DNA from 2 places in the Streptomyces sirii genome. Region 1 is predicted to be linked to the other one. Evidence: predicted binding sites of a transcription regulator. Region 1 holds the regulator's gene; the other holds the start of a gene.

Region 1 (14,447 bases):
CAGGGCGCCCGCGCAGCCGACCCAGTACAGGTAGTCGACCTCGGTGAGGTCCTCGATGTCCTTGCCGACGACCGGGACCTCGAATTCGACCTCCTTGGTCCAGGCGAGGCGCTGCTTCTTGGCCAGGCCCCAGGGGTTGCCCTTCTTCTCCAGGTTCTTGAGCATCGTGCCCGCCTCGGACGGGAACGAGGACTCGATCATGACCTGGTAGCGGCGCATGTCGACGATGTGGTCGACGTGCTCGATGTCGACCGGGCACTGCTCGACGCAGGCGCCGCAGGTCGTGCAGGACCACAGCACGTCCGGGTCGATGACGCCGTTCTCCTCCAGCGTCCCGATCAGCGGGCGCTCGGCCTCGGCCAGCGCCGACGCGGGCACGTCCTTGAGCTGCTCCTCGGTGGCCTGCTCCGTGCCCTCCATGTCCTTGCCGCCGCCGGCGAGGAGGTAGGGGGCCTTGGCGTGCGCGTGGTCGCGCAGCGACATGATCAGCAGCTTCGGCGAGAGCGGCTTGCCGGTGTTCCAGGCGGGGCACTGCGACTGGCAGCGGCCGCACTCGGTGCAGGTGGAGAAGTCGAGGATGCCCTTCCAGGAGAAGTGCTCGATCTGCGAGACGCCGAACTGGTCGTCCTCGCCCGGGTCCTCGAAGTCGATCGGCTTGCCCTGGCTGGTCATCGGCTGCAGCGCGCCCAGCGCCACGTCGCCGGAGGCCTCGCGCTTGAACCAGATGTTGGGGAAGGCCAGGAAGCGGTGCCAGGCGACACCCATGTCGGTCTTCAGGGCGACCGTGATCATCCAGATGAAGGAGGTCGCGATCTTCAGGCCGGCGAAGAAGTAGGTGAGGTTCTGGAGCGTGGAGACGTCCATCCCCTCCAGCCACGAGACCACCGGGTACGAGACGAAGAACGAGGCCTCGTAGCCGTCCACGTGGTGCTGGGCGCCTTCGAGCGCGTGCAGCATGAAGATGCAGACGCCGACGATGAGGATCACGGCCTCGACGAAGTACGCCTGGCCGATGTTGGAGCCCGCGAAGCGGGACTTGCGGCCCGGCTTGTTCGGCCTGTTCAGCTGCCGGATGACGATCAGGGTCAGGATGCCCAGCGCCGTCATCGTGCCGAGGAACTCGACGAAGACGTTGTACGGCGTCCAGTCGCCGATGATCGGCAGGAGCCAGTCGGCCTTGAAGAGCTGCCCGATGGCGTTGACGATCGTCAGCAGGAGCGAGAAGAAGCCCACCGCCACGAACCAGTGCGCCACACCGACGATGCCCCAGCGGTTCATCCGGGTGTGGCCGAGGAACTCCTTGACCACTGTGACGGTGCGCTGCGTGGGATCGTCGGTGCGGGTGCCGGCGGGCACGGGCTGGCCTAGCCGCATGAAGCGGTAGATCTGCAGGATGGCGCGGCCGAACAGCGCGACGCCGACCGCGATTAGGACCAGCGACACGATGATCGCGGCGAGTTGCATGACGGGCTCCTCGAACCTGCGAGAGCGGAAGACTGAGAAAGCTGAGCGGTAACTACTAAGCGGTAACTTTTTAGTTCTGCGGCTGAGGTTACCCATTCTCCCGGGCGCCATGAAGCCGCCCGGCCGGTGATCTGTGTCGCGAAGGCAACCCTGTGCGGCGGTCCGACGTCTTCGCCGACGGCCGGGTGACGATAAGGGCGACATAAAAGTTGAGCGGCTCAGACTCAGGTCTGTTGACAGGTTTTCCTCGGTGTTGCACTCTTGAGCCTGTTCCACTCAAGTCAGCTGGAGGAATTGAAATGGCACGTGCGGTCGGCATCGACCTGGGTACGACGAACTCCGTCGTCAGTGTTCTCGAGGGCGGTGAGCCCACCGTCATCACCAACGCCGAGGGCGCCAGGACCACGCCGTCCGTCGTCGCCTTCGCCAAGAACGGCGAGGTGCTGGTCGGCGAGGTCGCGAAGCGCCAGGCGGTCACCAACGTCGACAGGACCATCCGGTCGGTCAAGCGCCACATGGGCACCGACTGGAAGATCAACATCGATGGCAAGGACTTCAACCCGCAGCAGATGAGCGCCTTCATCCTGCAGAAGCTCAAGCGGGATGCCGAGGCGTACCTGGGCGAGAAGGTTGTCGACGCGGTCATCACCGTTCCGGCCTACTTCAACGACTCCGAGCGCCAGGCCACCAAGGAGGCCGGTGAGATCGCGGGCCTCAACGTCCTGCGCATCGTCAACGAGCCCACCGCGGCCGCCCTGGCATACGGCCTGGAGAAGGACGACCAGACCATTCTCGTCTTCGACCTCGGTGGCGGCACCTTCGACGTCTCGCTGCTGGAGATCGGCGACGGCGTCGTCGAGGTGAAGGCCACCAACGGTGACAACCACCTCGGTGGTGACGACTGGGACCAGCGCGTCGTCGACTACCTGGTCAAGCAGTTCGCCAACGGCCACGGCGTCGACCTGGCCAAGGACAAGATGGCGCTGCAGCGTCTGCGCGAGGCCGCCGAGAAGGCGAAGATCGAGCTGTCGTCCTCGACCGAGACGACGATCAACCTTCCCTACATCACCGCCTCCGCCGAGGGCCCGCTGCACCTGGACGAGAAGCTCACCCGCTCGCAGTTCCAGCAGCTGACCGCGGACCTGCTCGACCGCTGCAAGACCCCGTTCCACAACGTCATCAAGGACGCCGGCATCCAGCTGTCCGAGATCGATCACGTGGTCCTGGTCGGTGGCTCGACCCGTATGCCGGCCGTCGCCGAGCTCGTCAAGGAGCTGACCGGCGGCAAGGACGCCAACAAGGGCGTCAACCCCGACGAGGTCGTCGCCATCGGCGCCACCCTCCAGGCCGGTGTCCTCAAGGGCGAGGTCAAGGACGTCCTGCTGCTGGACGTCACCCCGCTGTCCCTCGGTATCGAGACCAAGGGCGGCATCATGACCAAGCTCATCGAGCGGAACACGACGATCCCGACCAAGCGCTCGGAGATCTTCACCACCGCCGAGGACAACCAGCCCTCCGTGCAGATCCAGGTCTACCAGGGCGAGCGCGAGATCGCGGCGTACAACAAGAAGCTCGGGATGTTCGAGCTGACCGGTCTGCCGCCGGCCCCGCGCGGCGTCCCGCAGATCGAGGTCTCCTTCGACATCGACGCCAACGGCATCATGCACGTGACCGCGAAGGACCTGGGCACGGGCAAGGAGCAGAAGATGACCGTCACCGGCGGCTCCTCGCTGCCGAAGGACGAGGTCGACCGGATGCGCCAGGAGGCCGAGCAGTACGCGGACGAGGACCACCGTCGCCGCGAGGCCGCCGAGACCCGCAACCAGGGCGAGCAGCTGGTCTACCAGACCGAGAAGTTCCTCAAGGACAACGAGGACAAGGTCCCCGGTGAGGTCAAGACCGAGGTCGAGACCGCCGTCGCCGAGCTGAAGGAGAAGCTCAAGGGCGAGGACACCGCGGAGATCCGCACCGCCACCGAGAAGGTCGCGGCCGTCTCCCAGAAGCTCGGTCAGGCCATGTACGCCGACGCCCAGGCCGCCCAGGGCGCGGCCGGTGCCGAGGGCGCCGCTCCGGGGGCCGAGCAGGCCAAGGCCGAGGACGACGTCGTGGACGCCGAGATCGTCGACGACGAGAAGCCCAAGAAGGACGGTGCCGCGTGACGGAGGAGACCCCGGGTTTCGACGAGAAGCCTGACGTCCCCTCTGACGCCGCTTCCGAAGACGCGGCGCAGGAGGCCGAGTCCGCCGACAAGGCGGGCTCGGCCCCGGCCGGGGACGTACAGGACGTAGCGCTCCAGGCGCAGCTGGACCAGGTGCGTACGGCGCTCAACGAGCGCACCGCGGACCTCCAGCGGCTCCAGGCGGAGTACCAGAACTACCGCCGTCGGGTGGAGCGGGACCGGGTCACGGTCAAGGAGATCGCCGCGGCGAACCTCCTGTCCGAGCTCCTTCCCGTGCTCGACGACGTCGGCCGTGCCCGCGAGCACGGTGAACTGGTCGGCGGCTTCAAGTCGGTGGCCGAATCGCTGGAGACCGTGGTCGCCAAGCTCGGTCTGCAGCAGTTCGGCAAGGAGGGCGAGCCCTTCGACCCGACGATCCACGAGGCGCTGATGCACTCGTACGCGCCGGATGTCACCGAGACGACGTGCGTTGCGATCCTGCAGCCCGGGTATCGCATCGGTGAGCGAACGATCCGCCCCGCGCGGGTCGCCGTCGCCGAGCCGCAGCCGGGCGCGCAGAGCGCCAAGTCCGGATCCGAGGACGAGGCCAAGGCCTCGGACGAGGAGAGCGGTGGCCCGGACGAGGGCTGACGTGAGGACCGACGAGAAAACCGCAGGAAAGGAGGGACGTCGGGGATGAGCACCAAGGACTTCGTCGAGAAGGACTACTACAAGGTCCTCGGCGTCCCCAAGGACGCCACCGAAGCGGAGATCAAGAAGGCGTACCGCAAGCTGGCCCGGGAGAACCACCCGGACGCCAACAAGGGCGACGCCAAGGCCGAGGAGCGCTTCAAGGAGATCTCCGAGGCCAACGACGTCCTGGGCGACGCCAAGCGCCGCAAGGAGTACGACGACGCCCGGGCGCTGTTCGGCAACGGCGGCTTCCGCCCCGGTCCCGGCGGGGGCGGCGGCAGCTTCAACTTCGACCTGGGCGACCTCTTCGGGGGCTCGGGCGGAGCCGGCAGCGCCGGGGGCTTCGGTGGCGGGCTCGGGGACGTCTTCGGCGGCCTGTTCAACCGCGGCGGCGCGGGTACGCGTACCCAGCCGCGGCGCGGCCAGGACATCGAGTCCGAGGTGACGCTCAGCTTCACCGAGGCGGTCGACGGGGCCACGGTTCCGCTGCGGATGTCCAGCCAGGCGCCCTGCAAGGCGTGTTCGGGCACCGGCGACAGAAACGGTACGCCCAGGGTCTGCCCGACCTGTGTCGGCACCGGCCAGGTCAGCCGGGGCGCGGGCGGCGGCTTCTCGCTGACCGACCCGTGCGCCGACTGCAAGGGCCGGGGCCTGATCGCCCAGGACGCCTGCGAGGTCTGCAAGGGCAGCGGACGCGCGACGAGCGCCCGCACGATGCAGGTCCGCATCCCCGCGGGCGTGTCCGACGGGCAGCGCATCCGGCTGCGCGGCAAGGGCGCCCCGGGCGAGCAGGGCGGCCCGGCCGGCGATCTGTACGTCGTCGTGCACGTCGGCGGCCATCCGGTCTTCGGCCGCAAGGGCGACAACCTCACCGTCACGGTGCCGGTCACCTTCCCGGAGGCCGCGCTCGGCGGCGAGGTGAAGGTGCCGACGCTGGGCGGCCCGCCGGTCACGCTGAAGCTGCCGGCCGGCACTCCCAACGGACGCACGATGCGAGCCCGTGGCAAGGGCGCGGCCCGTAAGGACGGCACCCGGGGTGATCTGCTGGTCACCATAGAGGTGCTGGTCCCCGAGGACCTCGGCGACAAGGCGAAGGAAGCGCTGGAGTCCTATCGCGAGGCGACCGCGGGCCACGACCCGCGGGCGGAGCTGTTCCAGGCCGCGAAGGGAGACTGAGATGGACAGCCGGGGCGGGCAGCGTCGTAACCCGTATGAACTGACCGATGAGTCGCCGGTGTACGTCATCTCCGTCGCGGCTCAGCTCTCCGGCCTGCATCCGCAGACCCTGCGCCAGTACGACCGGCTGGGGCTGGTCTCGCCCGACCGCACGGCCGGGCGGGGCCGCCGCTATTCGGCCCGGGACATCGAACTGCTCCGTACGGTGCAGCAGTTGTCCCAGGACGAGGGCATCAACCTCGCCGGTATCAAGCGCATCATCGAGCTGGAGAACCAGGTCGCGGCCCTGCAGCAGCGGGTCGCCGAACTGCAGGGCGCCCTGGAGGGCGCGGCCAGCGCGATGCGGCAGCGGGAGGCGGCGGTGCACGCCTCCTACCGGCGCGATCTGGTGCCCTATCAGGACGTCCAGCAGACCAGTGCGCTGGTGGTGTGGCGGCCCAAGCGGTCCGAGTAGCGGACGGCCGGGGCGCGCCCCGCACCTACGTGGCGAAAAGGGCCGGGTGATCCCGGCCCTTTTTGTCATCCGCGTGAGTGTGCCCGCCGGCGCGCCGAGCCGGTCAGCAGCCGTTGTACCCGGCCGTCGGCATCGACAGCCGCCGGTGCACCTGCGACTTCATCGCCAACGTGTAGACCGGCTCGTCGAAGTCGGCGGTCTCCAGCCGTACGCCGGCTGCCGCGCACCGTGCGGAGAACTCGTCGGCGCCGTCGATGGCGTACTCCAGGGCCCGGCGGTTGGGCGTGACGAACACGTCGACCAGGCCCTCTTCGACGTCCCGCCACAGCGCGCGGTGGTCGGCGCGCAGCTGGTGCAGGCTGAGCTGGCAGGTCAGGTGGTAGTCACGGGCCGCCGCCCACTGCTTGCACATGTCGTGCTGGCTGCGGTCGTCGACCAGGAACGGATCCTCGTCCAGCTCGGACAGCGGCATCAGGCAGGCGATCGCCGTGACTCGGACCGAGTTCATCGTGCCCTCCGGGGCGTGGCGACTGTGGGGGCGACGATACCCCCGAGGGCGGCTCGTGGTGGAGGGGCTGTGCCGGGCGGCGAGGCGTAACCGCAGGCGTGGCAGATCTTCCAGCCGTCCTGGTTGACGGCGAGTTGGCCACCGCAGCGCGGGCAGAGCTCGGCGTGCGGGCGTGGTGGGGCGGGGCGCGGTGGGCGCGGAACGGTCGTGACGATGCTCAATGCCGACGCCATACGGCCTCCAGCTGCCGTCTCATGCACGGGACAGGTCCGATCCCGCCCGTTCATTGCGCGGAGCTGTTCGGTTTCCTGTCGTACCTGGGTACCAGTCGGGCGGTTGTTGCCTGCTGTGGAGGGTGTGTTTTCGGCCAGGTCCGGACCGGGGTGTGCGCCGTGCGGGTACGGGCTCTCAGGCCCGCCCCATCGCCCTGGTCACCGCGATCTCGATCATGACTCGATCGGGGTTCGGCGTCGGCGTCCGCCCGTACCGTTCGGCGTACCTGCCGACCGCGTCGGCCACCGTCTCCGCGTCCGTACGCACCCGCGCGATGCCCTCCAGGGTCGCCCAGCGCCCCTTGTCGACCTGGCACACGGCGACCGTCGCGCCGTCCGCCCCGGCGGCGAGAACGTTCTTGACCTTGGTGCTGTCCTTGCGGGTGATGATCCGCGCGATCTGCTGCCCGGCGTCGTAGGTGACGCCCACGGGGACGACGTGCGGCGTCCCGTCCGCACGCAGCGTGGTGAGCGTCGGCATCAGGTACTCGCCCCAGAAGGCGAGGTACTCGGGGGTGAGGGCGGAGAGGTCGTGAGGCATGGGGGCAAGGGTAGGCCCGGCCCACTCAGAGGAAGTCGGTGGTGTCCAGGTCGAAGGAGAAGGGGGCCTGGATGGGAACCGGCTTGCCGAAGGGGGACCGGTGGATTCCGGTGTAATCCTCGCCTGCCGGCTCGCTGAACAGCGTCATCGTCGACTTCTCGCGGTCGACGAGCAAGTAGAGCGGGATCCCGGCACGGGCGTAGCAATGCCGCTTCGTCACGCGATCCCCTCGGGGGCGGCTGGAGGTCACCTCGATGACCAAGGCGACTGCGGAATTGGGGATCCAGTTCCCCGGCAGATCGAAGATGTCCGCTTCGTAGGGCACGAACACGGCATCGGGGATCACGTAGTTCTTGGGGCATAGCCCCCCGCGCGGCATCTCCACGCCCTTGTTGCCGGAGAAGTCCATGGCGGTTTCGGACTTCGCCAGGATCTGCTGGGTGATCCTGCTGATGAACCGCTCATGCCTGTTGTCCGGCGATGGCGACAATACGATCTCCCCCTCGATCAACTCAGCCCGGAGGCCCTCGGGAGGCTCCAGGGCAAGGAAGTAATCCAGGAGGTTCTCGTCGGTCACCATCGGCTCATGTGCCATAGCCGTCATGCTGCCCCTCCTTATGGTCGAAGGCCAGTGTCACCGGCCATCACCGGCAGCGAAGGCGTGTTCGGCGCCGTTCCCTCATACGGGCAGCCTTGAGTGGAATAGACTCAACTTATTGCACGTTGGTACCTGCAAGTAGAAGCATCCGAACAGCACGCACACAGGGAGGACACCGGGCCGTGGACGCCGAGCTGACCAACAAGAGCCGGGAGGCGCTGAGCGCCGCCAATGACCGGGCGATCACCGCCGGGCATGCGGACATGACGTCCGCGCATCTCCTGCTGGCGCTGCTGGCCGGGCAGGACAACGAGAACATCATGGACCTCCTGGCGGCCGTCGAGGCGGACGCCGCCGTGCTGCGCAACGGCGCCGAGCGCCAGCTCGCCGCGCTGCCCAGCGTGCAGGGCTCGACGGTCGCCCCGCCGCAGCCGGACCGCGATCTGCTCGCCGCGATCGCGGACGCGACGCAGCGGGCCAAGGAGCTGGGCGACGCCTACGTCTCGACCGAGCACCTGCTGATCGGGATCGCCGCCAAGGGCGGCCGCACCGGCGAGCTGCTGGAGCAGCAGGGCGCCTCCGCCAAGAAGCTGCTGGCCGCCTTCGAGGCGAGCCGCGGCGGCCAGCGCGTGACCAACGCCGACCCGGAGGGCACGTACAAGGCGCTGGAGAAGTTCGGTACGGACTTCACGGCGGCCGCCCGCGAGGGCAAGCTCGACCCGGTCATCGGCCGGGACCACGAGATCCGCCGGGTGGTGCAGGTGCTCTCCCGCCGGACGAAGAACAACCCGGTGCTGATCGGCGAGCCGGGTGTCGGCAAGACCGCCGTCGTCGAGGGCCTGGCCCAGCGGATCGTCAAGGGCGATGTGCCCGAGTCGCTGCGCAACAAGCGGCTGGTCGCGCTCGACCTGGGGGCGATGGTCGCGGGCGCGAAGTACCGCGGTGAGTTCGAGGAGCGGCTGAAGACCGTCCTGGCGGAGATCAAGTCCAGCGACGGCCAGATCATCACCTTCATCGACGAGCTGCACACGGTCGTCGGCGCGGGCGCCGGCGGCGACTCGTCCATGGACGCCGGCAACATGCTCAAGCCGATGCTGGCCCGCGGCGAGCTGCGGATGGTCGGTGCGACGACGCTCGACGAGTACCGCGAGCGGATCGAGAAGGACCCGGCGCTGGAGCGGCGCTTCCAGCAGGTGCTGGTCGCCGAGCCGACCGTGGAGGACACGGTGGCCATCCTGCGCGGTCTCAAGGGCCGCTACGAGGCGCACCACAAGGTGCAGATCGCCGACTCCGCGCTGGTCGCCGCCGCCACTCTCTCCGACCGCTACATCACCTCCCGCTTCCTGCCCGACAAGGCCATCGACCTCGTCGACGAGGCCGCCTCCCGGCTCCGTATGGAGATCGACTCCTCGCCCGTGGAGATCGACGAGCTCCAGCGCGCCGTCGACCGCCTGAAGATGGAGGAGCTGGCCCTCAAGAACGAGACCGACGCCGGCTCCGTCCAGCGGCTGGAGAAGCTGCGCAAGGACCTCGCCGACAAGGAGGAGGAGCTGCGCGGCCTGACCGCCCGCTGGGAGAAGGAGAAGCAGGGCCTCAACAGGGTCGGTGAGCTGAAGGAGAAGCTCGACGACCTGCGCGGCCAGGCCGAGCGCGCCCAGCGCGACGGTGACTTCGACGCCGCCTCCAAGCTGCTCTACGGCGAGATCCCGGCCGTCGAGCAGGAGCTTCAGGCCGCGGCCGCCGCCGAGGCCGAGCAGGAGGCCTCCAAGGAGTCCATGGTCAAGGAGGAGGTCGGGCCGGACGACATCGCCGATGTGGTCGGCGCCTGGACCGGCATCCCGGCGGGCCGCCTGCTGGAGGGCGAGACCCAGAAGCTGCTGCGCATGGAGGACGAGCTCGGCCGGCGGCTGATCGGTCAGTCCGAGGCCGTACGGGCGGTCTCCGACGCGGTGCGGCGTACCCGCGCCGGCATCGCCGACCCGGACCGCCCCACCGGCTCGTTCCTCTTCCTCGGCCCGACCGGCGTCGGCAAGACCGAGCTGGCCAAGGCGCTCGCGGACTTCCTCTTCGACGACGAGCGGGCGATGGTCCGGATCGACATGTCGGAGTACGGCGAGAAGCACTCCGTCGCCCGCCTGGTGGGCGCGCCGCCCGGATACGTCGGCTACGAGGAGGGCGGCCAGCTCACCGAGGCCGTACGCCGCCGCCCGTACTCCGTCGTCCTCCTGGACGAGGTGGAGAAGGCCCACCACGAGGTCTTCGACGTCCTGCTCCAGGTGCTCGACGACGGACGGCTCACGGACGGCCAGGGCCGCACGGTCGACTTCCGCAACACCATCCTGATCCTGACCTCCAACCTCGGCTCCGCCTTCCTGATGGACCCGCTGCTGAAGGAGGACGAGAAGCGGGAGAAGGTGCTGGAGACGGTCCGGTCCTCGTTCCGGCCCGAGTTCCTCAACCGGCTCGACGACGTGGTGGTCTTCCACCCGCTCGGCACGGACCAGCTGCAGCGGATCGCCCGGCTCCAGCTCGACCACCTGCAGCGCCGCCTGGGCGAGCGCCGTCTGACGCTGGACGTCACCGACCGCGCCCTGACCTGGCTCGCCTGGCTCGGCCGGCAGCCGGTCGACGGCGCGCCGGCCCCCGACATGTCCTACGGGGCGCGCCCCCTGCGCCGCCTGGTCCAGACGGCCATCGGCGACCAGCTCGCCCGCGCCATCCTGGCGGGTGACGTGCTGGACGGGGACACCGTGCGGGTGGATGTCGACGGTGACCGGCTGTCGGTGCTGCCGGTGCGAGAAGGGGCGGCCTGAGCTGCGCGGACGGTCCGCCGGCGGGTCCGGCGGGCCGGCTCGGGTGCCTGATCGTGCCGCCGGATCGTTGCCTTGAGCGACACCTTGCCCGCACCCGCCCCTCTGGGGTTGCCAGGACGGGGCGGATGTGGGGGAGGATGGCAAGGACCATACGAAGGGAATTCCACGGTGAGCATCGACCCGTCCTCGATTCCGAATTTCGGGGGCCAGCCCGAACCCGAGCCGTCGGGGCCTGATGGTCCCGTCGTGCCAGACCAGGACCTGGTCAAGCAGCTCCTCGACCAGATGGAGCTGAAGTACGTAGTCGACGAGGAGGGTGACCTCGCCGCCCCGTGGGAGCAGTTCCGCACGTACTTCATGTTCCGGGGCGAGGAGGAGCAGCAGATCTTCTCCGTCCGTACGTTCTACGACCGTGCCCACGGCATCGACGAGAAGTCGAAGCTGCTGGAGGCGATCGACGACTGGAACCGCCGGACGCTGTGGCCCAAGGCCTACACCCACACCCATGACGACGGCACGGTCCGTCTGATCGGTGAGGCATCGATGCTGATCGGCACCGGCGTCTCGCTCGAACACTTTGTGTCGAGCACGGTCAGCTGGGTCCGCGCCTCGATCGAATTCGACAAGTGGATCGTCGAGCAGCTCGGCCTGGAGGCCGAGATCGAAGGCGACTCCGACGACAAGCCGGGCGACGACGAGGCCTGAGCCCCGTACGTCCCACACCCACCCGGCTGCGAAGGCCCCGGAGCTGCCGGCTCCGGGGCCTTCGTCTGTCCGGGGGCCGGAGAAGGGCGTTCTACGGACCCTTCACAGCCGCTTGAGCCGTCCCGCCGCCTCCTCCAGCAGATCGACGCTCTTGCAGAAGGCGAAGCGGACGTACGGGGCGCCGCGGTCCTTGTGGTCGTAGAAGACGGCGTTGGGGATGGCGACGACGCCGGCGCGTTCGGGCAGGGCGCGGCAGAAGGCGAAGCCGTCCGTTTCGCCGAGGGGGCGGATGTCGGTGGTGATGAAGTACGTGCCCGAGGGGCGGAAGACCTGGAAGCCGGCGTCGGCGAGGCCGGTCGCCAGGATGTCGCGCTTGGCGCGCAGATCGTCGCGCAGGCCGGTGTAGTAGTCGTCGGGCAGGGCGAGGGCCTCGGCCACGGCGTACTGGAAGGGGCCGGCGGAGACGAAGGTGAGGAACTGCTTGGCGGAGCGGACCGCGCTCACCAGTTCCGGCGCCGCGGTGACCCAGCCGACCTTCCAGCCGGTGAAGGAGAAGGTCTTGCCGGCCGAGCCGATGGTGACCGTGCGGTCGCGCATCCCGGGGAAGGACGCGAGGGGCAGGTGCTCGCCCTCGAAGACCAGGTGCTCGTAGACCTCGTCGGTGATGACGAGGAGGTTGCGTTCCACCGCCAGCTCGGCGATGGCCGTGAGCTCGGCGCGGGTCAGGACCGTACCGGTGGGGTTGTGGGGGGTGTTGAGGAGGATGAGGCGGGTGTCATCCGTGACGGCGTCGCGCAGTTCGTCGAGGTCGAGGCGGTATGTCGCGGATTCCGGATCGGCGTGCAGGGTCACCGGTACCCGCCGGCCGCCGGCCATCGCGATGCAGGCGGCGTAGGAGTCGTAGTACGGCTCCAGCGCGATGACCTCGTCGCCCGGCTCCAGCAGCGCGAGCAGCGAGGCCGCGATGGCCTCGGTCGCGCCGGCCGTGACCAGGACCTCGGTGTCGGGGTCGTACGCCAGGCCGAGGTGGCCGTAGAAGCGCTCCTGATGGGCGGCGACGGCGGTGCGCAGTTCCGGGACGCCGGGGCCGGGCGGGTACTGGTTGCCGCGGCCGTCGCGCAGGGCACGGACCGCTGCCTCTCTGACTTCCTCCGGGCCGTCGGCGTCGGGGAAGCCCTGGCCGAGGTTGATGGAGCCGGTCCGTAGGGCGAGTGCTGACATCTCGGCGAAGATCGTGGTGCCGAATTCGGCGAGGCGGCGGTTGAGCAGCGGTCGGTCCATGCGCGCCATCCTCCGCCGAACCTCTGGACTTCCTCAACTGTGCTTTGAGACTCCCGGGCTCGGGCATCAGCCCCGCATACAGGACTGAGACGGTCGTCGACGCGGACGGCCGGCGGCGCGAACGGCGCCGCGAGCGGCGCACGGGGCGCCGGACGGAGCGATGTGCCCCCACTGCCTAAAGGGCGTGGGAGGTGCCCCACGCTTCGGGGGACTGAAAAGGAGTGTGAGGCAGATGGGAATCGTGGTCTTCCTGGTGATCTGCGCGGTGGTGATCGGGCTGGTGGCCCTGGCCTCGCGGAGCGGCACCGGCGGGCGGAGCGGGAGCGGCTACCGCAAGTCGAGCGGTTCGAGCGGTGGCAGCTGGTGGGCCGCCGGTGGCGCGGGTTCGAGCGGCGGCCACCACGGGGGCGGCCACCACGGGGGCGGGCACCACGGTGGCCACTCGTGCGGCGGCTCCTCCTGCGGCGGGGGTTCCTCCTCCTGCGGCGGGGGCGGCGGTGGTGGCTGCGGCGGTGGCGGCGGCGGGGGTTGCTGAGTCGGACGCGGCACCGTCGCGCGGCGCCGACCGGACCGGCCGAGGGGCCCGTTCAGCTGCACACATGCGGGTGGCTTGTGCCCCTGCGCATATGCGCCCGGTGGATGGTGGCGAGGCGCCAACACCCGCCGGGCGTAAGAATGTTGAACAGTTGAACTGCATGGCCCTCTAGGGGATGGAAACCCGGCGAAGATGGGTAAAAACGCTGTGGGCGACCGGGCTTTCATGATTCCCTCTTCATAGAGAATCCCCCACGTTCTCCGATCCCACGTGGGCACGAGCCGGCAGGCAGACGTACATCCCTGGACCCTCGGGCGGGCCGGCCCACCCTTCCAATGCGTGCTTGCGGAGCCGACCCATGCTCACCACTTTGACGACGGCGTACACCGATACCCGTGCATCCGACCTGGCCTGGGCGCTGGGCAGGGAACCCCTGCCGGCCCTTGCCGTCCTCGATCTCCAACTCCATGGCGCCCAGGTGCAGTTGAGGCTGCTCGGCGCTTCTCATCAGGTGCTTCTCGAAGAGGAGCACGGCACCTGTTCCGAGACGGTCGCCTGTATGCCGGGCAGCAGCACCCCGCTGCCGCTCGGTGTGGCGAAGCGTCTGGGCGACTGGGAGTACGAATTCGCCGCGCATGTGGAGACGCTCTCGCGCGGCTCGTTCGCGGGCCGTGCACAGGAGTTGCTCGCGCTGGTCGCCGAGCATCCGCACGGCCTGGCCGGTACGTTCCCCGGCTCGCCGCACGCCTTCACCGCGATGCTGGCGCAGTGCCAGCAGGGGCAGGTGCGCTGGCGGACCTGGCACGCGTATCCGCAGGAGGGCCGCCTGGTGGCCACCCGTACCCGCGTGGGCGTACGCGCGGCGGTCGCGGCGGTCTAGCGGGCCACCGGCGAAAGTGGCCAGGAGGGTCCCGCGCCGCCGGCGGTCGTGCGGGGAGTGGGGGCGAGGGAGGCGTGGCGCGCACTGGGAGTGCATGCCCAGGGTGCGGAGGTGCGTTGAGGCGCGTGCGGCATGGTGTGCGCCGGGCGCGCGGCGCGGACGCCCCGCTCTGTCCCACGCATCGACATCGCTCCAACTGACGCGTGTAGCCCGCAGAGTGCACTCGTGTGGGTGACCTAGAGGCGTCGAATCGTCACGTAGCGTTCATTTCATGATCGACCCGCCAGAGTCCGCTCTTACCGGAGCCCTCGGGCCGCCGGAGGCCATGACGCCTGCGCGACTTCCCGTGCCGGCCGGGCTCGGCAGGCT
Region 2 (14,447 bases), 1.7 Mb from region 1:
TGGGCGCCCTCCATCGACATGCGCAGTTCGCTGCGGAGTTCGGGGGTGAGGACATGGCCGGCCCGGCCGACGAACAGCGCCATGTGGTAGGCGACGACGTTCATGTCGCAGTCCGGGGCGGCGTGCACACCGAGCAGCGAACCGTCGCTGATCGACATGACGAACACGCTGCCCTCGTCCATGGTGATCATCGTCTGCTTGACGTCCCCACCGTCCATCAGCTTCGCGGCGCCGTGGGTGAGGCTGCCGAGCCCGGACACGATGGTGGCCAGGTCCGCACTGGACCCTTTGGGCCCGTCATCGCCGTCCGGCCGCGCCGTGGCCGCCGTCCGGTCCGGGTCGGAGCTGAGCAGCAGCAGGCCGTCGGAGGAGACCACAGCGACCGAGCGGATGCCCGGCACCTCGTCGACCAGGTTCGTCAGCAGCCAGTGCAGGTTCTGTGCCTGGCTGCTCAGTCCTTTTCCGTGAGTGGTGGGCGCTTGCGCCATCAATCGCGTGCCTCCTCGGCAATCCGGCTCTCTCCCGGGGCCCCCGCTCCGTCGGTGTCGGTCTGTGGGATGGTCTGGTCCCCTGTGCGCTCAGCGATCTCGGTCTCGACCTCGCGCCGGCCGTCCTGCGCCCCCTGCTGGAATCCGCCCAGCCGGCGCCGCAGCGCCTCGGCACCGGCCGTACCGCTCTTGCGCGGGGCCGCGGGCGCCGGGCGCTGCGCCACGATGTGCGGCGTGCGCTTGGGCAGCCCCTTGGTCGTCCGCCGCTTCTCCGGTGTCGCGGCGGGGGCCGGGTCGGTGGCCTCGGCCGCGTCGACGGCGCGCTCGGCGGCGGCGACGAACGGGTCGGTGTCCGGGGCGGGGTCGAGGTCGGCAGTGGGCGCGGCCGCCGCCTCGTCCTCCTGCGCGTCCTGGGCGGGTGCCGGGTCGGCCGCGGGTGCCGGGCTCTGGGCCGGGGCCGAGGCGTCGGCCTCGTCGGCCGCCGCCGGGTCCGTCCGCGGCACCCTCGTCTGCAGGGTGTTGGAGTTCGCCTCGGCGACCGAGCCGGGCAGCGCGGGGGTGTGCACCGCCTCCCGCGGCGCCGTCGTGGAGGGTGACGTAGCCGGGCGGGTGGCCAGTATCGAGCCGGGCAGTACGACCACGGCCGTGACGCCGCCCTGCTTGGCGTCGCGCAGCTGGACCCGGACGCCGTGCCGGGCGGCCAGCCGCACCACCACGTACAGGCCCAGTCCCAGGGCCTCGTCGACGGTCTCGGAGGACGAGGCGGCCTCGACGTCCGCCAGCCGCTCGTTGAGCTCGGCCAGCCGCTCCCCGGTCATCCCTATGCCCTCGTCCTGGACCGAGAGCATCAGCTCGCCGCTCTCCATCAGCCAGCCGGACAGCTCGACATGGGCGTCCGGCGGCGAGAACGCGGTGGCGTTCTCCAGGAGTTCGGCGACCAGATGGCTGAGGTCGTCCGCGGCGAACCCGGCGACCTGCGCGTGCGGCGGCAGCGACTCGATACGTACCCGGTCGTAGCGCTCGATCTCGCTGACCGCGGCGCGCAGCACGTCCAGCAGCGGTACCGGGCCCTGGTGGCCATTGCCGTGCTGCTCCGCGCCCGCCAGCACCAGGAGGTTCTCGCTGTTGCGGCGCATCCGCGCGGCGAAGTGGTCCAGTTTGAACAGCGTCTGAAGCCGCTCCGGGTCCCCCTCGCCCTCCTCCAGCGACTCGATGACGGCGAGCTGGCGCTCCACGAGGCCGAGGGTGCGCAGCGAGAGGTTGACGAACCGGCCGTGCACACCGGTCTGCGCGGTGGCCAGCCGCTCGGTGAGATCGGCGACCTCCTCCTTGAGCGTCGCGCTCTGCTCCTGGAGCACCTCGCGCTCGGCGACCAGCCGCTGCCGGCCGCCGACCAGCCGCTTGCGCTCGCCCTCCAGCTCGGCGGTGCGCCGCGCCGACTCGGCCACCAGGGCGTGCAGTGCGTTGACGGACCCGACGACGGCGGCGAACTCGTCGTTGCGGCCCTTGTAGCTGATCGACTCCTCCTGCGCGGGGTCGCCGGCCACCCGCTTGGCGCCGATCCGCAGCGCCGCCAGGGGCTGGGTCAGGGTGCGGGCGGCCCAGACGCCGGCGCCGACGGCCAGCAGCAGGCAGAGCGCCTCCAGGCCGATGCGGATCTCCAGCTCGGTCACGTCGTCGTCGCGCAGGGCACCGAGCCGCTCGATGTCGGCGGTGGCCATGGCCGACTCCACGCCCCGCATCAGCCCGATGCGGGTGGTGAGGGTTTCGGCCACCTTCTGGCGGCCCAGCCTCCGGTCCGCGGCGTCCAGGCGGGGCTGGTCGGTCAGCCGGGTCAGATAGCGCTCGGCGGCGGTGATGTCGGCGCCGGTGACGGTGCGTTCGTAGCGGTCCCGGGCGCCCTGACCGGCGATCTGCCGGAAGTCGCCCAGCGCGCCCTGGGCGCGGATGTGCGCGACCTGGGCGAGGGTGGTCAGCCGGGGCTGGCCGCCGCCCGCGTCGAGCCCGGCGAGCAGCAGGGCCCGGGTGCCGGCGGCCTGGTCGGTGAGGCGGCCGAGGGCGGGCAGCGCGTGGGTGTCGGCGTCGGCTGCGTCCGCGCGGGCGGGGAGGTGGCGGGCGATGGTGTCGCCGATCGCGCCGAGCGCCTGGATGACCTCGGTATAGGCGTGGTAGACCTGCTCGGCCGAATCGGTACCGGACAGCGCCCTTTGACGGGTTTGCGGGAGGTCGGACAGGAGCTTGGCGGCGGCCGCGTAGACCTTGGTGTCGCCCGAGGCGTCCTGGGCCTCGGCGCGCAGCTCGCCGATCTGCCGGTCGACGCGGACACGCTGGGGCTCGGAGGCGGCGGAGGCGTCGGCGGATACGGCGGCGTCGGCTGCGGCGGTGTGGGCAGTAGTGGCGTCGGCTGCGGCGGCGTGGGGAGCAGTCGCGCCGTTGCCGGTTCCGTTGGCTCCCGTGCCGTTGGCTCCGGTGGCGTTGGTCGCCGCTCCGTTGGTCCCCGTGCGGCCGGTCCGCGCGCCGTCGGCCCTGCCGGTGCGGCTGCCGTCGGCGCCGGATGCGCCGGGCTTGGCACCCTTGCGGCCGGCCGGTGCGGCGGCGTGTGCGGTCAGCGCGTCGCGCTCGTCGGCGAGGGAGTGCGCGAGGGCGATCGCCCGGGCGTTCAACTCGGCGAGGTCGACCAGCCGCTGGCTGTCATGGGCGTTGTCGGCCGTGGTGGCGAGGCCGGGGGCACCGGCGCCGAGGACCGCGGCGGCCACCACGGCCACCGCTCCGACGAGCCGGTTGCGCACCCGCGCCGGACGCCGCCCCGAGAGGTCGTCCCCGCCCGCCGTGCCCGACCCGTCGCCCGGTCCCGAGACCGAACCGGCCGGTGAACCCGGCTTCCCTGCGCCGCCCCGAAGCCGCATCTTCCGCACCGCTGCTCGCATTCCTGTCTCGCCTGCCCACGCCGTATGGCGTCGCGGACCCGGTTCGCTCGCCGCTCGCGGGGCGGACCTGCGCGCACACCGCAGCAGCACACACTTCCGCGAGGGTAAACAGTCCGGCTCTGCGCGTCGCGATGAACGTCCTGGTCCCGCCCTTGACCGGGCAACGACCCTTCCACCGGCGTCGCGCAGTGGCCCGGCAACACATGCCTGGCCACCTGAACGAGTGAACATCACTTGGAGTTTGACCATCAACTTCCCGGCGCCGCCGATTTCCGCGGCAGACCGGCCCGCGGCCCGGACGGGTTTGGAGATGCGTGCCGGTCCTGGAAGGATGCCCGCCCGCACGCCGCCGGCTCAGTGGTCCATACCTTCCGTACCCCGCTGACCTGCCTGTACGCCGACGCCGCCGGGAGCGCCCGGTAAGCGGGGCGGCAGCACGGCCTCCGGCAGACTTGCGGCCATGCGCATCGAACTCGCCACCGAGCCGGGTGATCCCCAACACCCAAACGAGGACTACGCGTCGGTCGCCCTGCCTGCCTTTGGCCAGGGCGGAGTCCTGGTCCTTCTGGACGGTGTGACACCGCCCGCCGAGGACTACGGATGCGTGCACACGGTGCCGTGGTTCACCGCGCGGCTCGGCGGCGCCCTGCTCGAACTGTCGGTTTCACGCCGGGATATGACACTCCCTGAGGTGTTGGCCGCCGCCCTCTCCCGGACGGCCGAAGACCATCGCGACTCCTGTGACCTTTCTCACGTCCGTACTCCGCAGGCAACCGTGGTGGCCGCGCGGTGGTCCGAGGACACCGTCGAGCATCTGGTCCTGTCCGATTCGGTGCTCCTGTTGGAGCGGGTGGACGGCTCGGTGCACCCGGTGCTGGACCCGCGGCTGGACGAGTTGCCGCCCGCGGTCCGCGCCCGGCGCGCCGCCGTGCGGGCGCTGCCCCGCGGCTCGGCGGAGCGGGCCGCGGCGGGGCGCGCGTACGGCCGCGCGGTCGAGGCGCTGCGCAACGCCGAGGGCGGCTTCTACACCGCGGCCGCCGATCCGTCGGTGGCCGCCCGCGCGGTGACCGGCAGCACCCCGCGCGCCGAGGTCCGCTCGCTGACCGCGCTCACCGACGGCGCGGGCCGCTGGGTCGAGGTCTTCCGGCAGGGCTCCTGGAAGGACTGCGTCGACCTGGTGGCCGAGCAGGGCCCGCAGTCCCTCATCGACCGGGTCCGGGCGGCGGAGGCGGCGGACCCGGAATGCGAGACCCACCCGCGCGGCAAGGCCCGTGACGACGCGGCGGTGATCTATGTGGCGCCCTGAACAATGTCCGGGAATATCCCCCGCCGCCACCACGTTGTGGCCCCGCAGGGGGCGCTCGCATCCCCTACGGAATGCGTTCGACCACCCCTACCCCCTCGCCCCTCGTCCCGCCCCTACCCCTCCTCGCCCTCCTGCTCCGTGTTCAAGCGATGCAGCAGACGCGCCAGTTCGGCCACCTCCGCGCGGTCCCACGAGGCGAGCCGGCGCGCGTACTGGGCGCGGCGCCCGTTGCGGACGCGGGTGAAGCGGGCGAGGCCTTCCTCCGTGATGCGGACGAGGACGGCGCGGCCGTCGGCCGGGTCCGGCTCGCGGGCGACCAGCCCCAACTTCTCCAGGGCGTGCAGCTGGCGGCTCATCGTGGCCTTGCCGACGCCGAAGAAGCCGGCGAGGTCGGTGGCGCGCTGCGCGCCGGCGTCGGCCAGCCGGAGCAGGAGCCCGTACGCGGACGGCTCCAGATCGGGATGCACCTCGCGGGCCAGTTCGCCGGACGAGGCCCGGGCACGGCGGAGGAATACCGCCAATTCCCTTTCCAAGGCGAGAAATACGTGGTCCTCACCAGTCGGCTCGCAGTCCGCCGCGGTACCGCCGGCTCCGGTGTTGTGCACGTCAGCGCCCATTCCCGCTTTCCTCATCTGAAAGTTTCCGCCCTCGGCGGCCGAAGCCGCAGCTCGGCCAGTATTTCGCAGGATTAGACCAACGGCAGCCCGGCAACCCTCTTTTGCCCCGTCGGTCTACGCGCGTATCGTGATATCTGGCATGACCACACCAAGCGGCCGGTCGGCGTCGAAGGTTCCGCCGCGCGTCATGCACACCGCACCTCCGTGTCATCGCGTCTGCGTCATGCCGTCAGATCATCCCCCCTCAGGTCACCCCACCGAGATCTCCGGAGACACGTATGACCGTGCTCAGATCCGGCTTCCCCCACCGCCCCGCACGCTCCCTCGCGACCGTGGCCGGGGCCCTTCTCGCGATCCTCTCCCTCCTCCTCGGCCTGCCGTCCGCCGCCGGCGCCCAGACCCCGCGGCGCGCACCGGAACCGGCCCACCCCGGGCAGGACTGGGCCGGCTCGCAGATCGCCAAGCACGAGGGCACCGCGGTCGGCACCGCCCCGCCGACGTCCGGGCTCGCGGCGTCCGTCGAGGGCGTGGACGTCAGCAGCCACAACGGCAACGTCGCCTGGTCGACGCTCTGGAACAGCGGCGTCCGCTTCGCCTACGTCAAGGCGACGGAGTCCACCAGCTACACCAACCCGTACTTCGCGCAGCAGTACAACGGCTCCTACAACGTGGGCATGATCCGCGGCGCGTACCACTTCGCCACGCCCAACACCTCCAGCGGCGCCGCCCAGGCCAACTACTTCGTCGACCACGGCGGCGGCTGGTCCAAGGACGGCAGGACGCTGCCCGGCGCGCTCGACATGGAGTACAACCCCTACGGCGCGACCTGCTACGGGCTGAGCGCGGCCGGCCTGGTCAACTGGATGAAGGACTGGTTCGCCACCTACAAGGCGCGCACCGGCCGGGACGCGGTCGTCTACACCTCCACCGGCTGGTGGAAGCAGTGCACCGGCAATTCGTCCGCCTTCGGGGCCGTCAACCCGCTGTGGATTCCGCGCTACGGCTCCTCGGCCGGCGAACTCCCGGCCGGCTGGGGTTTCCACACCATCTGGCAGTACACCTCGAGCGGCCCGACGGTCGGTGACCACAACCGCTTCAACGGCGCCTACGACCGGCTCCAGGCGCTGGCCAACGGCTGAGCGCACCGGGCCGAAGGCCCTGGGCCGCCCTCCGGACGAACGACGCGAGTTCGACGACAGGCCCTCGCTCGTGCGTACGGCCCCAGCCACGCCCGGGCCGTACGCGCCGACGGGCCCCCGCCGCACAGCCCGTGCGGCAGGGGCCCGTCCCGTCTCCCGGCGCGCGGTCTCAGGCCGCGACGGGGATTTCGGGCACGGCACCGTTGGACGCCGGCGTCAGCGCCAGCTCCAGCACCTGGCGGACATCCGCGACCGGGTGGACCTCCAGGGAGTCGAGGATCTCGGCCGGGACGTCGTCCAGATCCGGCTCGTTCCGCTTGGGGATGATCACCGTCGTGATCCCGGCCCGGTGCGCCGCGAGCAGCTTCTGCTTGACGCCCCCGATCGGCAGCACCCGCCCGGTCAGCGAGATCTCACCGGTCATCGCCACATCCGGCCGGACCTGCCGGCCCGACAGCAGCGAGGCCAGCGCCGTCGTCATCGTCACGCCCGCGCTCGGCCCGTCCTTGGGGACGGCACCGGCCGGTACGTGCAGATGCACTCCGCGCTCCTTGAGGTCGGCGACCGGCAGCTCCAGCTCCGCGCCGTGCGAGCGCAGGAACGACAGCGCGATATGCGCGGACTCCTTCATCACGTCGCCGAGCTGGCCGGTCAGCTGGAGCCCGGACGCACCGGTTTCCGGATCGGCGAGCGAGGCCTCCACGTAGAGCACGTCGCCGCCGGCGCCGGTGACCGCGAGGCCGGTGACCACACCGGGGACGGCCGTCCGCCGCTCGGCCGGGTCCTGAGCGGACTCGGGCGTGTGGTGCGGCCGCCCGAGCAGCGGGCGCAGCTGCTCCACGCCGACCGTGAACGGCAGCTCCCGCTCGCCGAGTTCGTGCTGGGCGGCGACCTTGCGCAGCAGCCGGGCGATGGCCCGCTCCAGATTCCGTACGCCCGCCTCGCGGGTGTACTCGCCCGCCAGCTTGCGCAGCGCGTCGTCCTCCAGCGCCACCTCGTCCCGCTCCAGGCCGGCCCGCTCCAGCTGGCGCGGCAGCAGGTGGTCCCGGGCGATGACGACCTTCTCGTCCTCGGTGTAGCCGTCGAGCCGGACCAGCTCCATCCGGTCCAGCAGCGGCTCGGGGATGGCTTCGAGGACGTTGGCGGTGGCCAGGAAGACCACATCGCTGAGGTCGAGTTCGACCTCCAGGTAGTGGTCGCGGAAGGTGTGGTTCTGCGCCGGGTCCAGCACCTCCAGGAGGGCGGCGGCCGGGTCGCCCCGGAAGTCGGATCCCACCTTGTCGATCTCGTCGAGGAGGACGACCGGGTTCATCGAGCCGGCCTCCTTGATGGCGCGGACGATCCGGCCGGGCAGCGCGCCGACGTACGTACGGCGGTGGCCGCGGATCTCCGCCTCGTCGCGGACGCCGCCGAGCGCGACCCGGACGAACGAGCGGCCCATGGCGCGGGCGACGGACTCGCCGAGCGAGGTCTTGCCCACACCGGGCGGGCCGACGAGGGCGAGCACGGCGCCGCCCGCCCGTCGTCCACCGCCGCCCTTGCCGGAATCGCCGTGCGAGGCCCCCTTCGCCCCGCCGCCGACGAGCCCCAGGCCGCGCTCGGCCCGTCGCTTCCTGACGGCCAGGTACTCGGTGATCCGCTCCTTGACCTCCTCCAGGCCGGCGTGGTCGGCGTCCAGCACCCGCTTGGCGCCGGGGATGTCGTAGGCGTCCTCGCTCCGTTCGTTCCACGGCAGTTCGAGGACGGTGTCCAGCCAGGTGCGGATCCACGATCCCTCGGGGCTCTGGTCGCTGGCCCGCTCCAGCTTGTCGACCTCCTTGAGGGCGGCCTTGCGGACGTCCTCGGGCAGATCGGCGGCCTCGACCCGGGCGCGGTAGTCGTCGCTCTCGTCCTCGGGGTCGCCGTTCAGCTCGGCGAGTTCCTTGCGTACCGCCTCCAGCTGCCGCCGCAGCAGGAACTCGCGCTGCTGCTTGTCGACCCCCTCCTGGACGTCCTTGGCGATGGACTCGGCGACGTCCTGTTCGGCGAGGTGGTCGCGCAGCGCCTCGGTGGCGAACTTCAGGCGGGCGACCGGGTCGGTGGTCTCCAGCAGCCGGACCTTCTGCTCGGTGGTCAGGAAGGGCGAGTAGCCGGAGTTGTCGGCCAGCGCCGACACGTCCTCGATCTGCTGGACACGGTCGACGACCTGCCAGGCGCCGCGCTTGCGCAGCCAGCTGGTGGCCAGCGCCTTGTACTCCGTGACGAGTTCGGCGACGGCATCCGGATAGGGGCCTCCCCTGCTCGAACGGAGTGGAGAGCTCGGGGAAGGATCGGGGACCTCTTCGTCGACGGTCGTGCCCTCCACCCACAGTGCGGCGCCGGGGCCGGTCGTGCCGGAACCGATCCGCACCCGGCCCAGGCCCCGGATCAGCGCTCCGGGGTCGCCGTCGGACAGCCGCCCGACCTGCTCGATCCGCCCGAGCGTGCCGATTCCCGCGTACGTGCCGTCGATGCGGGGCACAAGCAGCACCCGCGGCTTGTTACCCGAGGTGGCGGCGGCCTGTGCGGCCTCCACCGCGGCGCGGACGTCCGCGTCGGACAGGTCCAGCGGCACCACCATGCCGGGGAGCACGACCTCGTCGTCGAGCGGCAGCACGGGCAGGGTGAGCGATGTGGACGTCGAAGCCATGATCTCCCCTTCGGCAATCAAGTTGAGCTTTACCCACTCAATGCAGAGGGGTGGGGAGTTGTTCCCCCGCGCGCGTTCGCTGTGAGCGATCGCGTGCGGGGCAGGCGTCGGGGAGCGCCCGACCTACCGGTGCGCGGGACGAGTGCCGGGGCGCCCGGCTTACCAGTGCGCGGGTTGAGCGCCCGACTACCAGTGCGCGGGACGGGTCAGCGTCTCGGGCAGCTTGGTGGCGGCATTGCCCCGGGCCGCGTTCAGCTGGGACTGGGTCAGGAAGAGGGCGCCGGTGAGATCGGCACCGCTCAGGTCGGCGTCGCGCAGATCGGCGCCGATCACATCGGCCCGGCGCAGATCGGCGCCCTTGAGGTCGGCGGCGATGAGGTACGCGCCGCGGAGGTTGGCGCCCTGGAGGTCGGCGCCCTTGAGGCGAGCGCCCATGAGGTCGGCGCCCCGCCGCTCCTTCTTGCGGCCCGGGACCTTGGCCCGTACGAGCTCGCTGGTACGCAGCAGCAGGGCGTTGACCTCGCCCCGGTGGGCCGGCACGTCCAGCGCGGCGAGTTCCTCGGCGCTGCCGCGGGTGAGGCGTTCGGTCTTCTCCAGCGCGGCCCGCAGGTCGGCGTGCAGGGGGCGGGCGGCCCGCAGGGTGAGCGCCTCGGCCAGGTACCAGAGCAGTTCGTGCAGCTGCCGCATGACGGGGAACACGTCGAACATCTGCCGGGCGGTGCCCGGTGCCTGCCGCCAGTCCCGTCCGCCGAAGGTGACCTGGGAGACCTTCTGCCCGGCGCCGAAGCAGTCGAAGACGGTGCAGCCGGAGAAGCCGCGCTCGCGCAGATCGGTGTGGACACCGCAACGGAAGTCGGTCTGCAGGTTGGGGCAGGGCCGGCCGGCCTCCTTGTCGAGGGCGAAGTCCGCGGAGGCCGCGAACGGCAGCGCGACGCAGCACAGCCCGAAACAGCTGCCGCAGTCGGACTGCAGGCCCAGCTCGACAGTGTCCGGATGTGATTGCTTGCGCTCGGGCGCGCGGTCTGGGGACAAGGTGCGGATACTCCTGTGGCCGGCGTGCGCCGCAGGGGCGGCGCCTGGAAGGGACGTCCATTCTCCCAGGCCCGGACGGGTGGCGCGGTTGGCCGGTTTCGCTCGCCGCGGGGCGCCGGCGGTTCGCCAACGCGGCGCCGGCGGCCGGGCGTTGTCAGTGGTCGCCCCTAGCCTCGGGTCCATGAGCATGATCGGACAGTTCGCACGTGTCACCCCCACCGAATTCGACCGCGCCCTCGACGACCCCGAGTGGGCGTACAAGCTGGTCGTCGGGCGGATGGAAGCGGAAGCCGGACGGCCCGCGGAGCCGGCCGCGGCCCGCTGCCTGGACGTCGACAAGGCCTGGGACGCCCTCGGGTTCCTGCTGCGCCGGGCGGCCTTCCCGGTGGAGATCGTGTACGGCGAGGAGGACGTCCCGGCGGCCGACGACTGGGGCTACGGACCGCCTCGTTACCTGACCGCCGAGCGGGTGCGGGTCGCCGCCGAGGCGCTCGCGGAGATATCCGGCGCGGATCTGACGGCCGGCGTCGGCCCGGAGGACCTCGCCTTGGCGGCGGTGTATCCGTCGATCGTGTGGGAGCGCGGCGAGTCCCTGGACTATGTGCGCGAGCACTACGACGCGCTGCGTCCGTTCTTCCGTGCGGCGGCGGACCAGGGGGACGCCGTGCTCGTCTGGCTCGGTTAGGAGGAGGCGCGGGCGGGTGCCGGTGGATCGCCCCGGGTCTGATCCGGGGCCGATCCACCGGCGACGGCCGGGGCCCGGCGCACCGGGTCAGTAGGTCCGCACGCCCCGCAGCGCCGGATGCCCCAGGTCGCCGAGGAGCGGCCGGGGACCGGCGCGGCCGGCGCGCCAGCGGCGCAGCAGAGGCCAGCAGGCCATGCCCACGGCGAGGGACATCAGATGCCCCCAGTCGGTCATCGGGTCCAGGTAGGCGAGCAGATCGGTCAGCGCCAGGTAGCCCACGCCGGCCAGGAGGGGCCAGCGCGCCCAGGCCGGCAGCAGGCCCGCGAGGGCTCCGGTGCAGGTCATCACGCCGAAGCTGATGCCGTAGTCGAGGCGGTGCAGGGAGCTCTCCGGCAACTGCCCGGCGGCGACGGAGAAGGCCACCGGCACCTCGGTGGCGAGGGTGGCCAGGGCATGGCCGCCGAAGAAGACCGCGGCGCTGCGCAGCCCGCCGATCCGCCGCTCCAGGGCCGTCAGGACGAGGAGGAAGGCGAGGGCGTAGGCGGAGGCCAGTCCGCCGGCTATCCACAGGGCGCTGGCGGCCAGCACCAGCAGTGGGGCCTTGGTCAGGTGGACGACGTCCGTGCTGGAGCCCCGCAGCAGTTCGGAGACCAGGTGGGGGTCGGCGTGTTCGGCGAAGAGGGAGGTGGCGGCGAGCAGGACGGCGTAACCGAAGGTGAAGGGGGTGCCGGTGGGGGTGGGCAGGAGCCGCCACACCCGTCGGCGCAGCCGCTCGGCGGCGGGCCCGGTGCTCGCCCGGCGCAGTCGCTCGGCGGCCGGCCCGGCGCCGGCTCCCGCAGTGTCGCCCGGGGCTCTATCGGCCCGTGTCCCTCCGGCGGTTCCCAGCCAGCTCACGTGGCGGTCCCTCCCGTCCATGGCTCATCCGGTGAGCCACGCCCCATCTCCCCCCGGGCGGTGCGTGCTCGTTCTGCTGTGCACAACGTCGCGGACCACCCTGCCTGCTCAACCCATGAGGAAGTTGTGAGAGTGATATGCCTCACATCAGGCAACTGCCGTCGCGGCGCCCGCGTCAGGGTGTCGGCGGCCCGCTCGCCCCGAATCGCGTTGCCCGGCGCGACCCGTGTTGGCCACCATGGGCGCCATGGCTTCCGTTACTCCGTCGCAGACGCCCGGCCCCGCAGCAGCCCCCCGCACGATCGACCGCCGCGAGGGCCCGTACGGCGAGGTGGTGCTGCGATTGCGGGCCGGATCCCCCGCCGGACCGGAAGGGCCGGAAGGACCGGCGGCCCCGGTGGTCTACGAGATCATCGCCAACGGCTGCTTCCTGATGGACACCTCCGACGGCCGGTCCGAGCGGCTGCTGATCGACGCCGCGCTGGACGCACTCCCCGCCGACCGCGAGCGGCCCTCGGTACTGATCGGCGGCCTGGGCGTCGGCTTCTCCCTGGCCAGGGCGGCCGAGCAGCCGAGGTGGGGCCGGATCACCGTCGTCGAGCGCGAGGAGGCGGTCATCGACTGGCACCGCGGCGGCCCGCTGTCGGCCGTCTCGGCGGCCGCGCTGGCCGATCCGCGCTGCGCGGTCCTGCACACCGACCTCGTCGCCCATCTGCGCGGCGAGACCGGCCCCCGGACCACCTATGACGCACTGTGCCTGGACATCGACAACGGCCCCGACTGGACCGTCACCGAGGACAACGGCAGCCTCTACTCCCCCACCGGACTCGCCGCCTGCCGCGACCGCCTCTCGCCCGGCGGAGTGCTCGCCGTATGGTCCGCGCAGCCCTCGCCGGCCTTCGAAGAGGCCCTGCGAAATGCCGGATTCAGCGAGGTACGTACGGAAGAGATCCCCGTTGTCCGAGGCGTCCCCGACGTGGTCCACCTCGCGCGCAAGGGCGCGTAGCCGACAGTCACACCATGCCCGTACGCTGCTGCCCAGCTAGTACGCGACCACGCAGGGACATGCAGGGGCGGGCGATGGACCAGACTCAGACAACGCAGGGCGGCGCCGCCGCCACGCCGGGCGCCCAGCGCCGGGTACTGGTCGTGGAGGACGACCCGACGATCGTCGACGCCATCGCGGCCCGGCTGCGCGCCGAGGGCTTCCAGGTGCAGACGGCCACGGACGGCCCGGCCGCCGTGGACACCGCCGAGGCCTGGCAGCCCGATCTGCTGGTCCTCGATGTGATGCTGCCGGGCTTCGACGGCCTGGAGGTGTGCCGCCGCGTCCAGGCGCAGCGCCCGGTGCCGGTGATGATGCTCACGGCCCGGGACGACGAGACCGACATGCTGGTCGGCCTCGGCGTCGGCGCCGACGACTACATGACCAAGCCGTTCTCGATGCGCGAGCTGGCCGCCCGGGTGCACGTCCTGCTGCGCCGGGTCGAGCGCGCCGCGCTGGCCGCCCACACCCCCCGCAGCGGCATCCTGCGGCTGGGCGAGCTGGAGATCGACCACGCCCAGCGCCGGGTGCGGGTGCGCGGTGCGGACGTCCATCTGACGCCCACCGAGTTCGATCTGCTGGTCTGCCTGGCGAACACGCCGCGCGCGGTGCTCTCCCGTGAGCAGCTGCTGGCCGAGGTGTGGGACTGGGCGGACGCCTCCGGGACCCGTACGGTCGACAGCCACATCAAGGCGCTGCGCCGCAAGATCGGCGCCGAGCGCATCCGCACGGTCCACGGGGTCGGCTACGCCCTGGAGACTCCGGCCGCATGAAGCGGTGGCAGCAGCGCCTGCGCGAGCTGTGGCAGCAGGTCTGGGACGCGCTGCGCCCGCTGGACCCGTACCGCTCCGTCAAGGCGGCGCTCGGTGCGCTGGTCAGCGTTTCGGTGATCATTACCACCCTGCTGGTGTTCGTCGCGATGCACTCGGCCACCGAGCTGCGGGTGATCACGATCTTCTCGATCATCGCCTCGCTGCTGCTCACCCAGTTCGTGGCGAACAGCCTGACCGCCCCGCTGGGGGAGATGACGGACGTCACCCGCTCGATGGCGCACGGTGACTACAGCCGCCGGGTGCGCTCGGCCCGCCGCGACGAGTTCGGCGACCTGGCGAACGCCTTCAACCGGATGGCCGCCGACCTGGAGGCGGTGGACACCCACCGCAAGGAGCTGGTCGCCAACGTCTCGCACGAGCTGCGCACCCCCATCGCCGCGCTGCGCGCCGTCCTGGAGAACGTCGTCGACGGGGTCAGCGAGCCCGATCCGGAGACGATGCGCACGGCGCTGCGGCAGACCGAGCGGCTGGGCCGCCTGGTCGAGCACCTCCTGGACCTGTCCCGGCTGGACAACGGCGTGGTGCCGCTGCACGCCCGGCGCTTCGAGGTCTGGCCGTATCTGTCCGGGGTGCTCAAGGAGGCCAATATGAGCCGCGGCGCCTCCACGCTGTCCGGACTGGCCGGCTCCGGCACCCACACCCGTACGGACGTCCACCTCCACCTCGACGTCTCGCCGCCGGAGCTGACCGCGCACGCCGACGCCGAGCGGCTCCACCAGGTCGTGGCGAATCTCATCGACAACGCGATCAAGCACAGCCCGCGCCACGGCCGGGTCACGGTGCACGCCCGGCGCGGCGAGGGCCCGGAGAGCC

The links. Region 1 encodes HspR, which represses chaperone genes until heat shock. Its sites were predicted from a motif close to TTGAGNNNNNNNNNCTCAA; they were not measured.
Region 2: the regulator HspR is predicted to act here: its motif matches at 9,168-9,186, upstream of lon (endopeptidase La).

Annotation. Positions count from the first base shown of each region.
Region 1 is NZ_CP147982.1:4,444,943-4,459,389, reverse strand. It holds gene WAB15_RS19935 ((Fe-S)-binding protein) at 1-1,464, opposite strand, end outside; gene dnaK (molecular chaperone DnaK) at 1,764-3,623, shown strand; gene grpE (nucleotide exchange factor GrpE) at 3,620-4,273, shown strand; gene dnaJ (molecular chaperone DnaJ) at 4,319-5,491, shown strand; gene WAB15_RS19915 (heat shock protein transcriptional repressor HspR) at 5,493-5,945, shown strand; gene WAB15_RS19910 (hypothetical protein) at 6,049-6,453, opposite strand; gene WAB15_RS19905 (pyridoxamine 5'-phosphate oxidase family protein) at 6,862-7,266, opposite strand; gene WAB15_RS19900 (Uma2 family endonuclease) at 7,292-7,870, opposite strand; gene clpB (ATP-dependent chaperone ClpB) at 8,047-10,677, shown strand; gene WAB15_RS19890 (YbjN domain-containing protein) at 10,846-11,382, shown strand; gene WAB15_RS19885 (pyridoxal phosphate-dependent aminotransferase) at 11,485-12,663, opposite strand; gene WAB15_RS19880 (hypothetical protein) at 12,896-13,198, shown strand; gene WAB15_RS19875 (DUF2617 family protein) at 13,557-14,078, shown strand; gene WAB15_RS19870 (polyamine aminopropyltransferase) at 14,350-14,447, shown strand, end outside.
Region 2 is NZ_CP147982.1:6,116,166-6,130,612, reverse strand. It holds gene WAB15_RS27735 (roadblock/LC7 domain-containing protein) at 1-488, opposite strand, end outside; gene WAB15_RS27730 (nitrate- and nitrite sensing domain-containing protein) at 488-3,394, opposite strand; gene WAB15_RS27725 (hypothetical protein) at 3,876-4,721, shown strand; gene WAB15_RS27720 (MarR family winged helix-turn-helix transcriptional regulator) at 4,835-5,338, opposite strand; gene WAB15_RS27715 (lysozyme) at 5,617-6,477, shown strand; gene lon (endopeptidase La) at 6,647-9,145, opposite strand; gene WAB15_RS27705 (pentapeptide repeat-containing protein) at 9,332-10,177, opposite strand; gene WAB15_RS27700 (YfbM family protein) at 10,359-10,862, shown strand; gene WAB15_RS27695 (rhomboid-like protein) at 10,950-11,756, opposite strand; gene WAB15_RS27690 (spermidine synthase) at 12,004-12,762, shown strand; gene WAB15_RS27685 (response regulator transcription factor) at 12,837-13,574, shown strand; gene WAB15_RS27680 (sensor histidine kinase) at 13,571-14,447, shown strand, end outside.